Regions from separate parts of the Mesorhizobium sp. M0500 genome, predicted to be linked through region 1. Evidence: riboswitches for the same ligand, from Rfam matches in the RefSeq annotation. Region 1 holds a riboswitch; the other holds the start of a gene.

Evidence for each region. Region 1 has a riboswitch for glycine ahead of gcvT (glycine cleavage system aminomethyltransferase GcvT). Riboswitches for the same ligand answer to the same signal wherever they lie in the genome.
Region 2: another riboswitch for glycine. It lies ahead of NKI70_RS25925 (D-amino acid dehydrogenase); the one in region 1 lies ahead of gcvT (glycine cleavage system aminomethyltransferase GcvT).

Annotation. Positions count from the first base shown of each region.
Region 1 covers NZ_JAMYRB010000012.1:150,218-157,484, forward strand. The annotation lists gene gcvP (aminomethyl-transferring glycine dehydrogenase) at 1-1,273, opposite strand, end outside; gene gcvH (glycine cleavage system protein GcvH) at 1,290-1,658, opposite strand; gene gcvT (glycine cleavage system aminomethyltransferase GcvT) at 1,664-2,782, opposite strand; glycine riboswitch at 2,931-3,017, opposite strand; gene NKI70_RS21475 (hypothetical protein) at 3,222-4,220, shown strand; gene NKI70_RS21480 (transporter substrate-binding domain-containing protein) at 4,233-5,048, opposite strand; gene NKI70_RS21485 (DUF3011 domain-containing protein) at 5,147-5,749, shown strand; gene NKI70_RS21490 (molybdopterin-binding protein) at 5,773-6,582, opposite strand; gene NKI70_RS21495 (cytochrome b/b6 domain-containing protein) at 6,584-7,267, opposite strand, start outside.
Region 2 covers NZ_JAMYRB010000019.1:89,710-96,976, forward strand. The annotation lists gene NKI70_RS25905 (ABC transporter ATP-binding protein) at 1-599, shown strand, start outside; gene NKI70_RS25910 (ABC transporter ATP-binding protein) at 596-1,633, shown strand; gene NKI70_RS25915 (CapA family protein) at 1,706-3,136, shown strand; gene NKI70_RS25920 (GlcG/HbpS family heme-binding protein) at 3,525-3,956, opposite strand; gene NKI70_RS25925 (D-amino acid dehydrogenase) at 3,995-5,233, opposite strand; glycine riboswitch at 5,370-5,459, opposite strand; gene panD (aspartate 1-decarboxylase) at 5,699-6,154, opposite strand; gene istA (IS21 family transposase) at 6,250-7,267, shown strand, end outside.

The DNA of each region.
Region 1 (7,267 bases):
TTGCCTCCAGATCGGCTTCAGTGGAGGTCTCGTCGAAGCTGATGCCGACATGGTCGGCGTCGATGACGCGCAGCAGCCGGCCGGTCTTTTCTGCGGCGGCGGCAATCGCGCCGGCTCTGCCCTTCACTTCCACGGTCACAGTGTCGAAGCGGCTGTCGCCGAGCACCGAAACGCCCGCTGCCTTGAGGCCGGCAGCCAGGCGGTTGGCCAGCGTGTGGACGCGGCCGGCAATCGCCTGCAGCCCGGCAGGGCCATGCCAGATCGCGTAGGCCGTCGCCATATTGGCGAGCAGCGCCTGTGCGGTGCAGATGTTGGACGTCGCCTTGTCGCGGCGGATATGCTGTTCGCGTGTCTGCAAAGCGAGGCGATAACCGGGACGGCCCTTGCTATCCGTCGACTGGCCAACGAGCCGGCCGGGCATCAGCCGCGTCAGCCTGTCGGAGACGGCGCAATAGGCGGCGTGCGGCCCGCCAAAGCCCATCGGCACGCCAAAACGCTGCATCGGGCCGACGGCGATGTCGGCGCCAAGCCTGGCCGGCGCATCGGTCAGCGTCAGGCCAAGCGGGTCGGCGATGAAGACGACCAGCGCGCCGGCAGCACGGGCCCTGTCGATCGCTGCCTTGTGGTCGCCGTAGACGCCGAATGTATCGGGCCAGGAGACCAGCAGGGCGGCGGTGTTGTCGTCGATCACCTCGCCGTCGACCTCGATGCCGAGCGGCTCGGCGCGGGTGCGCACGACGTCCAGCGTCTGCGGGTGCGGCGTGCCGGCCAGTGCCACCTTGGTGCGCTTGTCGCGATGATGGCGCAGCGCAATGCCGACAGCTTCGGCCACCGCCGTCGCCTCGTCGAGCAGCGAGGCCGACGCCACCGGCAGGCCGGTCAGTTCTGTCACCAGCGTCTGGAAGTTGAACAGCATTTCCAGCCGGCCCTGGCTGATCTCGGCTTGGTAAGGCGTGTAAGCCGTATACCAGGCCGGGTTCTCGAACAGGTTGCGCTGGATCACCGGCGGCACGTGGACGCCATGATACCCGGCACCGATGAAGCTCTTCAGCACCGTGTTCTTTGCCATCGTCGCCGCGAGCTCGGTCAGCGCTTCCGCTTCGCTTGCGGGGGCGGGCAGGGCCAGCGGCCGGTCGAGCCGGATCGACTTCGGCACTGCCTGACTGATCAGGGTCTCGACCGAAGGAACGCCGATCGTCGCCAGCATGGCTCTGACGTCATGGAGGCCCGGGCCGATATGGCGAGCCGAGAAGGGGTAGGGTGCTGCGGTCATCTTCCTCGTCCTGCTATCAACCAATATGGGCTTTGTAAGCGGCTTCATCGAGGAGTCCGTCGAGCTGGCTTTCATTGGCCAGCTTCATCTTCCACAACCACCCGTCGCTGGTTGCCGCCGAATTGACGAGTGAAGGATCCGATGACAGCGAGGTGTTGGCCTCGGTGATCTCGCCGTCGACGGGCGCGTAGACATCCGATGCGGCCTTGACCGATTCGACCACCACGGCGGTGTCGCCCTTGGCCAGTTTTCTGCCCAGTTCCGGCAGCTCGACGAAGACGAGATCGCCGAGCTGCTGCTGTGCGTAGTCGGTGATGCCGACCGTGGCGATGCCGCCCTCGACGCGCAGCCATTCGTGATCTTCGGTGAAATAGGTCTTTGCCATTGAAATCATCCTTTGCGGTAGCGATGGGGCGTGAAGGGCAGGGGGTGGATGTCGACCGGGATTTTCGTCCCGCGGACATCGGCGAACAGTTTTGCGCCGGATTTGGCAAGCGGCGTCTGGACGTAGCCCATGGCGACCGGATGACCGGCCGAGGGGCCGAAGCCGCCTGAGGTGACATGGCCGGCAGGGTTGCCGTCAGCATCGAAAAGGGCAGCACCGGCGCGCACCGGCTGGCGGCCTTCCGGCTTCAGGCCGACGCGTTTTTGCGCCGGACCGCGCTCCAGGATGGCGCGCAGCGCATCGGCGCCGATGAAGGCGCCAGAGGCGCGAACCTCCTTGGGGATGGCCCACATCAGCCCGGCGCTGGCCGGATCGATCTCCGGCGTGATGTCCAGCCCGTGCAGGCACAGTCCGGCTTCGAGCCGCAGGCTGTCGCGGGCGGCAAGGCCGACCCACATCACCCGCTCGTCCTCGAGCAGCCTGGCGACGAGGTTTCTTGCATCCGCTTCCGGCAGGCCGATCTCGAAGCCGTCTTCGCCGGTATAGCCGGACCGGCTCATGAACCATTTTTCGCGCGGCTCGATGCCGTGCATGAACACCAGCGAACCGGTCTCGATGCCAGCGCGGGAAAGGGCAGCCCACGCCTCGGGGCCCTGGATGGCCAGGAAGACGCGGTCGAGCGCATCCACTTTTACATCGAAATCGCCCTCTGCATCGAAATTTTTGGCCAGTGCGCGCAGATGCTTTTCGTCGGCGGCGGCGTTGCCGGCATTGGCGACCATCATGAAGCGCTCGGCGCCGAGCCTGGTGACGATCAGATCGTCCAGAATGCCGGCCGCCTCATTGAGGAAGAACGTGTATTTGGACTGGGAAACCTCAAGCGCGCCGGCATCGAACGGGCAGGCGCGGTTCAGAAGCGCTGCTGGCCCCGTACCGCTGATTTCGAACAGCTTCATGTGCGAGATGTCGAACAGGCCGGCATACTCACGGCTGTGCAGGTGCTCCTTCATCACGCCGGCCGGATAGGTCAGCGGCATCGACCAGCCGGCGAAGGCGCCAAAGCGCGCACCAGCTGCCATGTGCAGATCTTCGAGGGGAAGGTGTTTGGTGTCGTCGCCCGTCATGTCATCTCCAGAGTCGCACGCAAGCGGCCGCGAATGGCGACCAGTCCGTGCCCCTCTGTCTGAAGCCTGAGAGACTCGCGCCCCGTAACTCTGTCGGCAGCGCTTACACCTTCGGCGCGGGGGCAAGCCCCGACTTTCCAGAGTGTCTTTCCCGTCTACGGTTCTTTTGCCTGAGAGATTTCGGGCGATTTCCCCTTCGGCGGCAGCTCTCGCTGCTCTCTCCCGCAAACAGGTAGGACTCGGTCAAGAGCCCTCGACTCGTCATCCATAGCCCGTGGACGACACCTTGTCACCTGCCGGCGACATTTTTACTGCCAAGTCTTCTGCGGGCCTTCTTTACAGGCAAGCCTTCGCTAACCACGCCGCTTGCCGGTTTCTCAAGACCTTGCCGATATACCGCATAAGGGCGGGCAATTACCGGCGGCGGGCGGGGAAGAAAATGGGCGAATTGATCATGAGCGCGCCGGTGGCCGGGCTGACCTCGAAAAATCGGATCACGGCGGAAGACGTGGTCATGCTGCGCGGCGAAGTGTTCGGCGACGGCGTGGTAACGCGCGGCGAGGCCGAGGCGCTGTTTGCGCTGGATGCAACGGCGAGGGACAAATGCACGGAATGGCTCGAGTTTTTCGTCGAGGCCGTCACCGATTTCATCGTCCACCAGGAAAAGCCGGCGGGCTATGTTTCGCAGGACAATGCCGACTGGCTGATCCGGACGATTTCGCGCGACGGCATGGTCGACAGCCAGACCGAACTCGAGCTGCTGGTGCATGTGCTGGAAGTTGCCAAATCATCGCCGAGCACGCTTTCCAGCTATGCGCTGGAGCAGGTCGCTCATGCGGTTGTGGACGGCAAGGGGCCGCTGATGACCGGCGGCAGGCTTATCCCTGGGTCGATTGCCAAGGCTGAGGTCGAGCTGTTGCGCCGCATCCTTTACGCCTACGGCGGCGATGGCAACATCGCCATCAGCCGCGCCGAGGCCGAGGTGCTGTTCGAGATCAACGAGCGGACAGCGGCGGGCGACAACGATCCGTCCTGGAACGATCTATTCGTCAAGGCGATCGCCAATTTCGTCATGTGTTCGGCCGGCTACGAACCGCCGGTGCGCGACGTGGCGCTGCGCCGGGATGCTTTTTTCGAACAGGCCGATCCGGAGATCGGCGGGTTCTTCAGCCGCATGGTATCGGGCGGCCTGTCCGGCATCATGGAAGCCTATCGCTCACCGGGCGATATCGAAGCCGAATGGGAGTCCAAGAACAAGGCAGCCGAGGCACTGGCCCGCCGGGCCGAGACGGTCGATGCCGGCGAAGCGAAGTGGCTTGCTGAACACATCGGCGACCGGCCGCTGCAGGAGAACGAGCGTGCGCTGCTGACGCTGATCAAGCACGCCTCGCCGGAAATCCATCCGGCGCTGAAGCCGCTAATCGACAAGGTTGCATAACAGGTCACGACCCTATTGCTTGGCGGGCTCGGACTTAGCTGTCTGGAAGCGCGACATCCATTTGAAGCTGCCGAACCAGTAGCGGCGCACGCCGCCTATGGTGCCGTCGGCGGTGCGCGCGCCGATCCAGTTGTTGACGTATTGGATGAGGCGGACATCGTCCGGGCGCATCGCAAACGCTTCCGGCGTCCGCAACAGCGGGCCGCCCACCATCGTCAACTTCGCGTCATAGAGCCTGGCGGCCATTTGGGGCGTTGGCGATGTCGCGACCATCGCCTGTGCGTCGCCGCCGATGATCGCGGCGAAAACATCGGAGGTATTGTCGAAAGACAGGATGGTCGCCTTGGGAAAAGCTTCCTTCGCGGCGGCTTCATCGGTGGAATTGGACAGCACGGCAATCTTGTATCCCGGCGCCGCCACTGCCTTTCCCGGCCTTTTCCCAAGACTGGCGATCGTCGCAACCATACGGATATCGGCGGTACCGGTCTGGTTGGAGAACACCACCTCGCGTGCGCGTTCCGGCGTGCTGGCGTAGCCCGCCGCGATCATGTCGAAATCACCCTTGAGCAGTCTTGTCTTGAGGTCGTTCCAGGGCACCTCGACCAGCTTCAGGTCGACGCCGAGATCAGACGCCAGCGCACTGGTCAGGTCGACATCATAGCCGGCGAACTTCCCGTCGGCCTTCTTGAGGATCCATGGCGGGTTGAGCGCCACGCCGATCGTCAGTGTCTTCTGGTCGATGATGCGCTTGAGGCTGTCGTCCGCCCGGGCTGGCAGCAGCGACAAAGCCAACCAGGCAGAAAGGGCAAGTATAGTTGTAGCGATCATCTTAGCGCGCATTAATATAACCTCGCTGAGCCCGTCCGGTTGTCAGATTTACACAGAGGTGCCATTCTGTCGATAGCGGACCCTGATGGAGAGTTGCGATGTCGACACGGATGACGGTTACCGGTTCGATGATGTTCCTGGTTTGCATCCTGGGCAATCCGGCGAAGCTTTCGCTGCTGCCGGCGGCAGCGCAGGCTGCGGGGGCAAAACGCGTGGTCTGCTCCAGCGCCGATTACCGCTATTCCTATTGCGGGGTCGATACGCGCCGCGGCGTGCAGTTGACCTCCAGGCTTTCGAAGGCGCGTTGCGTATACGGTAGAAGCTGGGGCTATGACGGCGGCGGCATCTGGGTCGACAATGGTTGCTCGGCCGAATTCGCAGTCGCCGGCCCCAACCGCAATCCCTCTGCTGGCGACGTCGCCGCAGCCATTATCGTCGGCGGCGTGGTAGGCGCCATTCTCGACAACGGCAATTCGCATCGCCATCATTCCGATAATTACTATCCGAAGCCGCGCCCGCGCCGTTACGACCAATTGATCGATCCGACGCCGCAATTCGACAATCAGGGCAACCCCAACTTCGATACCCACGGCAACTACCAGGGACCGCATGGGCTGGGCAAGCTTGTCACCCCTGACGACAATCCTGACCTGAATCCGGCCCTGCGCAGCGCCGGCGACGACAGCGACGACGACAGTTAGATGAAGCTTAGGTCAGGTTTCGGTCAGATGCCGCCGTACCAGTCGTAGCCATTGTCCTCCCAATAGCCGCCTCTGCCGCCGCCGATATTGGCGAAGCCGTCGACCAGCTCGATCTTGTAGAGGTATTTCGGCATCTTGTAGCCGAGCTGGCGCTCGACGCGGACGCGCAGCGGCGCGCCGTTCTCGACCGGCAACGGCTTGCCGTTGAGGCCATAGGCAAGGATCGTCTGCGGATGACGGGCATCGACCAGGTCGATCGAGCCGTAATATTTGATGTCGCCGGCCAGGCTGCGGTCGATCGTATCGAGGCAGTGGAACATGACGTAGCGCGCCTGCGGCTTGACCACTGCCTGGTCGAGCACCAGCGACAGCGGCGTGCCGGTCCATTTGGCAATGCAGCTCCAGCCTTCGACGCAGTCGTGGCGGGTGATCTGGGTGCGGCTCGGCATGTTCATCAGCTGCTCGCGGCTCAGCGACAGCGGTTTTTCGACGAGGCCTGAAACCTCCAGCCGCCAGTCGGCGAAATCGCTGGCGAGCAGGCCCTTGTAGAAATCGTCGTCCGGTGCGGTGACACCGTTCGGCCGCTGCGGCTGGCGAATGTCGGCCTCGGTGAACTCCGGCGCCAGCGCATCAGCGCCGGCAAGCAGTCGCTGCGCCCGCCAGGTCAGGCCATTGGCGCTTTCGAGGAAGCTGCGCAGGCTGTCGCCGACGCCAAGCTGGCTGTCGAAGGCGTCGCAGCCCGACAGCATGATGCCGGAAAGGCCGAGGCTGGCCGAGGTCAGGAACTTTCTTCGGCTTATCTGTAGCTTGGGGCTGATCTCGAATTTCGCCATGTCAGGCACTCCTCTCTGGCGCATTGTCGCCATGCGCCGGCGGGTCGGTTCGGTACCACCCGGTGATGATGGAGCGCAGCTCGTTAATCGGGCCGGCGGCCAGGATCATCAGGATGTGGATAATGAAGAAGGCGACGAGCAGCAGCATCACCGTGAAATGAATGGTGCGCGCCGTCTGCCGGCCGCCGAGCAGATCATTCAGGAACGGCAGCACCGAATCCATGCTCGGCGACATGGCAAGGCCGGTGATGATCATCAGCGGCAGCAGCACGAACAGCACGCCGCCATAGGCCATCTTCTGCAGCGTGTTGTAGTCGCGCGTGTGATGGAACCTGAGCTTGGCGTGCTCGACAATGTCTCGCGGCAAGCGCCTGAAATCATCGAGGCGCGGGGCAAGATCGCGGCGCAAATGGCCGTTGATCAGGCTGGCGACCAGCCAGACCAGCAGCGTGGTGGTCAGCACCCAGGCAAAGAAGAAATGAACGACGCGCGCGGTGCCGAGATCGTAATAGGAAGGGATCGTCGCCCAGGACGGGAAGGCACGGGAGGTCTCCTGGCCGGCCGGACCCGACCAGCCGAGCACGCCAGTGGTATCGAAGCGCTTGCCGAAGATTTCGGTATAGCCGCGCGGGCCAGTCGCCGTATTCTCGGCGCCAATGGCGAAGACGGTGTTGTTGTAGCCAAA
Region 2 (7,267 bases), on a different contig from region 1:
CGATGGCAAAGGCCGAAGAGATGCTCCGTCTTGTCCGCATCGCGGACCCCGAGCGCCGCGTCAGCAACTATCCTCACGAAATGTCGGGCGGCATGCGCCAGCGCGCCATGATCGCCATGGCACTCGCCTGCTCACCAGAACTGTTGATCGCTGACGAGCCGACGACGGCTCTCGACGTCACCATCCAGGCGCAGATCCTGCGGCTCATCGTCGATCTGAAAGAGCGCACCGGAACGGCCGTGATGTTCATCACCCACGATCTGGGTGTTGTGGCCGAGACATGCCAGCGCGTGATCGTCATGTATGCTGGCCGGATCGTAGAACAAGCGAACGTGATAGATTTGTTCGCGCGACCGGCGCATCCCTACACTCAGGGCCTCATGCGATCGGTGCCTGATCCGCGGCGGGGCCGTCAGAGCCGCCTTCCGGAAATCCCCGGCATTGTCCCAAGTCTACGCGAGCCCATTGTCGGCTGTAGCTTTGCGCCTCGCTGCCCGTTCGCTATCGACATTTGCCGCGAAAAGACGCCCGCCCTGCGTGATGTCGGGTCGAGCCACGCCGCAGCTTGCTGGCGTGCCGAAGAGGTGATGGGCGCATGAACGGTCCTCTGCTGAAAGTCGAGAATCTGACCAAGCATTATCCGCTCGGTGCGGGATTCTTGAAGAAGACAATTCCGGTGATCCGGGCGGTGGAGGATGTATCCTTTTCCGTCGAGGCCGGCGAGACGCTCTGCATCGTCGGCGAATCCGGCTGCGGCAAGTCCACCGTGGCGCGGATCTTGATGCGACTCGTAGCGCCGACGGGCGGGCGGGTGCTGATCGACGGGACCGATATTGCGGGCCTCAAGAAGCATGCGCTTCACGCGTGGCGCCGTCGGATTCAGATGGTCTTTCAGGATCCTTACTCGTCGCTGAACCCGCGTCTCACGGCCGGACAGATCATCACCGAACCCGTCGAGAATTTCGAGCGCCTCGGCCGAAGCCAGCGTCAGGCGCTTGCCGCGGACCTTCTCCGAAAGGTCGGAATGTCGCCGGAGATGATGCACAGGCTCCCGTCCGAATTGTCCGGCGGTCAGCGCCAGCGGCTCGGCATTGCACGCGCCCTGTCGCTCAACCCCTCACTCATCATCGCCGACGAAGCTGTGTCAGCCCTCGACGTCTCCGTGCAGGCACAGATTCTGAATCTGCTTCTGGATCTCCAGCAGCAGATGGGCATCGCCTTTGTCTTCATCTCGCATGACCTTGGCGTCGTGGAGCATATCGGCCATCGGGTTGCGGTCATGTATCTGGGGCGGATCGTTGAGCTTGCGCCGTGCGAGGCGCTGTTCGCCAAGCCGGTCCATCCCTACACCGAGGCGTTGATCGCGGCAGCTCCGGTGCCGGATCCCACGCGAGTTCGGCTGGAGGCGCCCCTCGAGGGCGAGGTACCAAGCCCGATCAATCCGCCCACTGGGTGCGCGTTCCACCCGCGCTGCCCGCTCGCTGTCGAGCGCTGCCGCATCGAAGTGCCACCTTTGGTGCCAATGGCAGACGGGCGCGTTGTGGCCTGCCATGTGCGCGCTCCGGCCACAGACACTCCAGTTCAACGGGCTCTGCTGGGCGATCATTCGCCCGCCCGTGTTGGCTCAGCCTGATGATCTGGTTGTAGTATCGGAACGCAAGTATAGGACCAGCTGAATACATACACTGGAAAGTAGGAAGTAAATATGGATTATCAAAAAGATGGTCACCCTGCGATTCAGCGGGATGGTGGCTTTGATACGGTCGGTTCGATCGAAACAAATGTAGCAGACGGTTTCACGATGGCGGCCGTCGGAGACCTTCTCTTGGCGCGGCCAGTGACAAAAGGCCAATATCCCGGCTTGGCCGATGTCCTGAAAATCTTTCATGATGCCGACGTCACTTTCGGCAACTTGGAGACGAACATTTTGGATGCTCGGTCTCAAGGATGCCCACAGGCTGAGTACGGCGGTGCCTATTGCATAAGCGCTCCCGAGCTCGGACCTGACTTGAAAGCGATGGGCTTCAATATGGTTAGTCGCGCGAATAACCATACGCTTGACTGGGGCGTCGAAGGTATGCGCGAGACGAGCCGTGCCCTTGAAGAGAACGGGATTATCCACGCAGGTGCCGGCGAGAATCTCGCGCAAGCCGGCGGTGCTCGCTATTGGGAGACCCCTCGCGGTCGCGTAGCACTGGTGTCATTCACAACAACGTTCGAGCCCATGTCTCGTGCCTGCGACCCAGTTGGGGAGGCGCCGGGTAGGCCCGGACTCAACGCACTTCGTTTGATGAAGAACATTGTCGTACCGGCTGACATGCTGGATAACCTACGGCTAGTTCGTGATGCATTACCCGATAGTACGCTAGTGCCTAGTGATCCCACCAGGGTGGTGATGGCCGGGGTCTCATTCAAAGCCGGTAACGAAGGTGGTTACAGCTTTGAGCCTAACACCCGCGATGTTGCCAGTATCCAGCGCAATGTTCGTCAAGGCAAGCAGTTCTCCGACTTCTGCATTGCAACGAACCATGGACACGAACCTGGGGGATGGAGCCAGGAGCCACCCGATTACGAACAAGCCTTTGCGCGTAAGCTTATTAATGCCGGCGCCGATGCGTATGTCGTGCACGGACCCCATGTGTTGCGAGGCATCGAGATCTACAAAGGCCGGCCTATCTTTTACAGCTTGGGGAATTTCTTCTGTCAGGACCTTCGGACGCCGGTAGGCGCCGACATGTTCGAGGTGTACGGTAAGGATCCGCGGGTCGATACGGACGCCGAGGTAACGGTCGACGAGGTGGCCAAGGGATATCCGACGCCAGAAGGGTTTGTAGGCCCGCAATCCGATGCGGTCTATTATGAGAGCGTTGTCGCCGTCAGCCGCTTTGAGCAGAACCAGCTTGCCGAACTGAGGCTCTATCCAATCGAGCTCCGTCGCTCCAGCAGGTTCGCCAACCGGGGAGTGCCGCGTCTGGCTCCCGCCCAGCAAGGAAAAGCCATTCTGGAGCGGCTGCAGAAGCTCTCGGAGCCATTTGGCACCCAAATCGACATCGAGAACGGCGTTGGATTGATCCGACTGCAACCCAGCGCGGCGCGTGCAGTAGGTAGCGATACCCGCACTGCCCCTGGCCTCTAAGGCGAGTGAGGACGAGGGGTTGGGAGTTGCCGCATATGTCCGGGCATCCCGGCCTCCAGCCACAAACTCTGCCCGAGGATCAATAGGCCAACTAATCGGAAGCAACTTTTTCGGCCGCTTGCAGATGTTACGAAACGCAAGGGCCAGGCTGAGGGCCTTTTTGATTTTACTGACCGCAAAGCCGGAGGAGGCTTCCTGATCCATTCTACAACCCTGTTTGTCCGGACGTTTTCAGCCGTGGCAGCCGGCATCAGCGCACCATCCTAAAGGCGCCCGGTGCGCGAAACATCTCAAAATCGCGCCGAAGGCGCAGACGCTATTTCAATTCTGCCTGATCCGCCGACGGATCTGTGTTTCTCACCTACGGGCTTCACGCGCTTCGGTTGAGTCAGGCCGGCTGCGCATCCAACCCGCCGATCTCGATTGCCTCCACGGCCACTGCTTCATCGTTGTCTGATGTATCTCCAGTAATGCCCACCGCACCAAGCAACCGACCGGTCTTGTCTCGCACCAGGACACCCCCGGGTACGGGGAGTATCTTGCCGCCTGATATGGCGGTCAGGCCGGCTACAAAGTGCGGTCGGTCGGCTGATGCTGTGTCGAGCCAGCGTGAACCGAAACCGACGGCCAAAGCACCGTAAGCCTTGCCGAATGCAAGTTCAAAGCGGAGCATTGAAGCCCCATCCTGCTTTTGGAACGCGACCAGGTGGCCGCCAGCATCCAGAACCGCAACGCTCAAGGGCTTGAGACCCTTTCCGCTTGCTGTGGAGCACGCCCTATTAATGATGGAATTGGCGACTTCCAATGTCAGACTAGTCATGTTCAAGTTTCCTCGGGGCGTTAAAGCAGGGAGGTCTTCTACGCAGCCAAACGAGCGTCGACCGGAAGATCCGTAGCCACAACCGTGGCCAGCATGGCCGATGTTGCGGCTGAAAGCGTCCACCCTAGATGCCCGTGACCGGTATTGTAGAAGACACCCGGAACCCGGCTTTTGCCGACCCGCGGCATCATGTTCGGCATCATCGGTCGAAGCCCTGCCCACGGCACAACGTGTTCAGTTGCCACTTTCGGGAACATCATCCGTGTCCAGTCGACTAAAGGTCTGATGCGATCTTCCCGGATGTCGAAATTGACACCATTGAATTCTGCGGTCCCTGCCACGCGCAGACGCGCAGCGCCGAGACGGCTGGTCACGATTTTCGCGCGGTCGTCAAGAATGCTCACCCAGGGCGCCGAGGAATCTGCCGTAGACCCGTCCAACTCCACCGTAATTGAATAGCCTTTCACCGGATAAATGTTGATGCGATCCCCGAACATCGCAGCGATATCGCGACTATTTGTTCCCGCACAGACTACAATGCCGTCGGCTTCCAGCGTCTGATCGGCGCCACCAGTTGTGCAAACGAGGTGGAAGCGATCCCGGCGTTCAATCCGGCTCACCGCAGCGTCATAGATGAATTGGGCGCCCCGCTTTGTGCAGGCCTTCTCCAAGCCCGCGCAATATTTGTGGATATCGCCGGTAGAATCCGACGGGGTGTAGAATCCTCCATAAAAATTGCCATGTAATGCAGGTTCAATCTCGGCAAGTTCGCTGGGCGTTATCGAACGCCGGTCGAGGCCACCCTCGTTCAGCATCTCGTTCACCTTCAACGCGTGGGAGAAGCCTGCTTTGTCCCAGCAAACATGCAGGATACCCCGACGGACGTGATCAAAGTTGATGCCTTCGCGGTCAGCGATCTCGAAGAGGTGCTTACGGGCCGCGATAGCCAGGCGGGTCGTTTCAATCGTGTTCTCGCGATATCGCGAAATATTGGACACGAATTCCAGCAGCCAGCTGTACTTGTGCCACGACGGGGTAGGGTTCATGAGAAGCGGCGCATCCCGCCGAAGCATCCACTTAATTCCCTTGAGCACTGTCGACCAGTGGTTCCAGACTTCGGCATTGCTTGCGGATAGCTGGCCACCGTTGGCGAACGACGTTTCCATCGCGGCATACCGTCTCCGCTCAACAACGGTCACCTCGTAGCCTTGCTCCAGCAACGCAAAAGCTGTCGACACACCGGCAATTCCGGCGCCAATTACAACAATTTTAGGCATTTAAACTCCGAACAGTGCAATGGGTGCGAGCCTGGCTCGCAGCGAATCCCCAAATCTGTCTCGGGTACCTGAGAGCTTAACCGGACCTACCGGCTTTCCCCTTCGGTGGACGCGCGTGGCGTCTCTCTCCAGATCGTTCGGCGGTGCGGTCACTTTTGCCTGAGAGTTTCCTTGGGGGGTTGCTCCGTCGGCGTCGGCGGTTGCCGATCTCTCCCGTTCAGCCTTTGAACACTCCAGCTATACGATGATAGGCGCGCCATTGATCGCCATTTCGAGGTCCGCACTGAAATGTATGGACCATTTTTTGTGTTATTTCTGACTGTATGAGGCCAGCGTGTCCAATTTCAGGAAATCGGCTTGGAGCGGGTCGGCAAACGGTCAACCGGACACATACGAGATGGGCCAATCTAACGGTTAGCAATGTCGGGGGCATTGTCGACGAAGTCGACACCGTGCAGGGAAATGTCACGCCCCGGACACCAGCGCAGGGATGGCGAAAGCTTCATTCGCTTCGTCAAGGATGGAGAAACTGTAACGGCCATCGGCGTCGAAATCGACGGAGTAGCTCAGGCGGTCGAGTATGTTGTTGTCCTGGTCGAACGTAACGATCCGCGGCTTCAGAGAGGTGATATGCGCTTCGTCCAGGTAGATGGAGTTGCAGACAATGATCTGGTCGTCCGGCTGACAAGTGCGGGCCGCCGTTCCGTTTAGAATACAGCATCGTGAGCCGCGCTCGCCCAGAATGACATAGGTGGAAATCCGCGCCCCGGAATTCTTGTTCCATATCTCCACGAATTCCATGGGCAGGATCCCTGCTTCTTCGCAGTGGTCAGGGTCGAGCGTTATCGAACCGTGGTAGTTGATGTTTGCTTCGGTGACGTGGATGCCGTGCAGCTTGCCGGCTGTGAGATCGCCTGCAATGTTGTCCCCTGAGGGGGTTATTTCGCTTCGAATCCTCGCCCCCTGTTTTCCAGTTCTGGTGATCCTTCCCGCTTTTTGAGGGAAGGGGTTTGGGGATGTTGGTTGTGGAGACGATTGCGCGGATCCGGTTCGAGTTTTTCTCCCGAGGCAAGAAGATCAAGCAGATTGCGCGCGAGCTCGGCGTGGCGCGCGACACGGTCCGCAAGGTCATCCGGTCTGGCGCGACTGAGTTCCGCTACAAGCGCGAGGTTCAGCCGCTGCCGAAGCTGGGTCCATGGCTGGTGGTTCTGACGGATATCCTGGAGCGTGAAGAGAAGCTGCCGCGGCGTGAGCGGCGCTCGACGATACGACTGTTCGAGGAACTGCGCGGCCGTGGCTACGATGGCGCGCATGACAGCATCCATCGGTTCGTGAAGGCATGGCGGAGCGATCGGGCCCGGGCGCCGGCGCATGCCTTCATCCCGCTTCGCTTCGATCCCGGCGAGGCCTACCAGTTCGACTGGAGCCATGAAGGGATCGAGCTTCACGGTCTGCCGCTGACGGTGAAGGTCGCGCAGATGCGGCTGTCCCATAGCCGCATGCCGTTCGTTCAGGCCTACTTCCGCGAGACACAGGAGATGGTGTTCGACGCGCACGACCGCGCCTTTGCCTTCTATGGCGGAGCGTGCCGGCGCGGGATCTATGACAACATGAAGACGGCGGTCGAGACAATCTTCGTCGGGCGCGCCCGGCAATACAATCGCCGCTTCCTCCAGCTCTGTTCTCACCATCTGGTCGAGCCGGTGGCCTGCACGCCGGCAGCCGGCTGGGAGAAGGGCCAGGTCGAGAACCAGGTCGGCACCCTCCGCGACCTGCTGTTCCGGCCGAGGCCGAAGGTAAAATCGTTGGACGAGCTGAACGCCTGGCTCGCCGATCAATGTGTCGCCTATGCGCGTCGCGCGAAGCATCCGGAGTTCAAGGACCGGACCGTCTGGGATGTGTTCGAGGATGAGCGCGCCCAGCTTATCGAATATCGCGGCCCCTTCGCGGGCTTCGCCGAGAAGCCGATGCGGGCGACAACTACCTGTCTGATCTCGCACGACCGGAACAAATACAGCGTCGACGCCAAGGCCG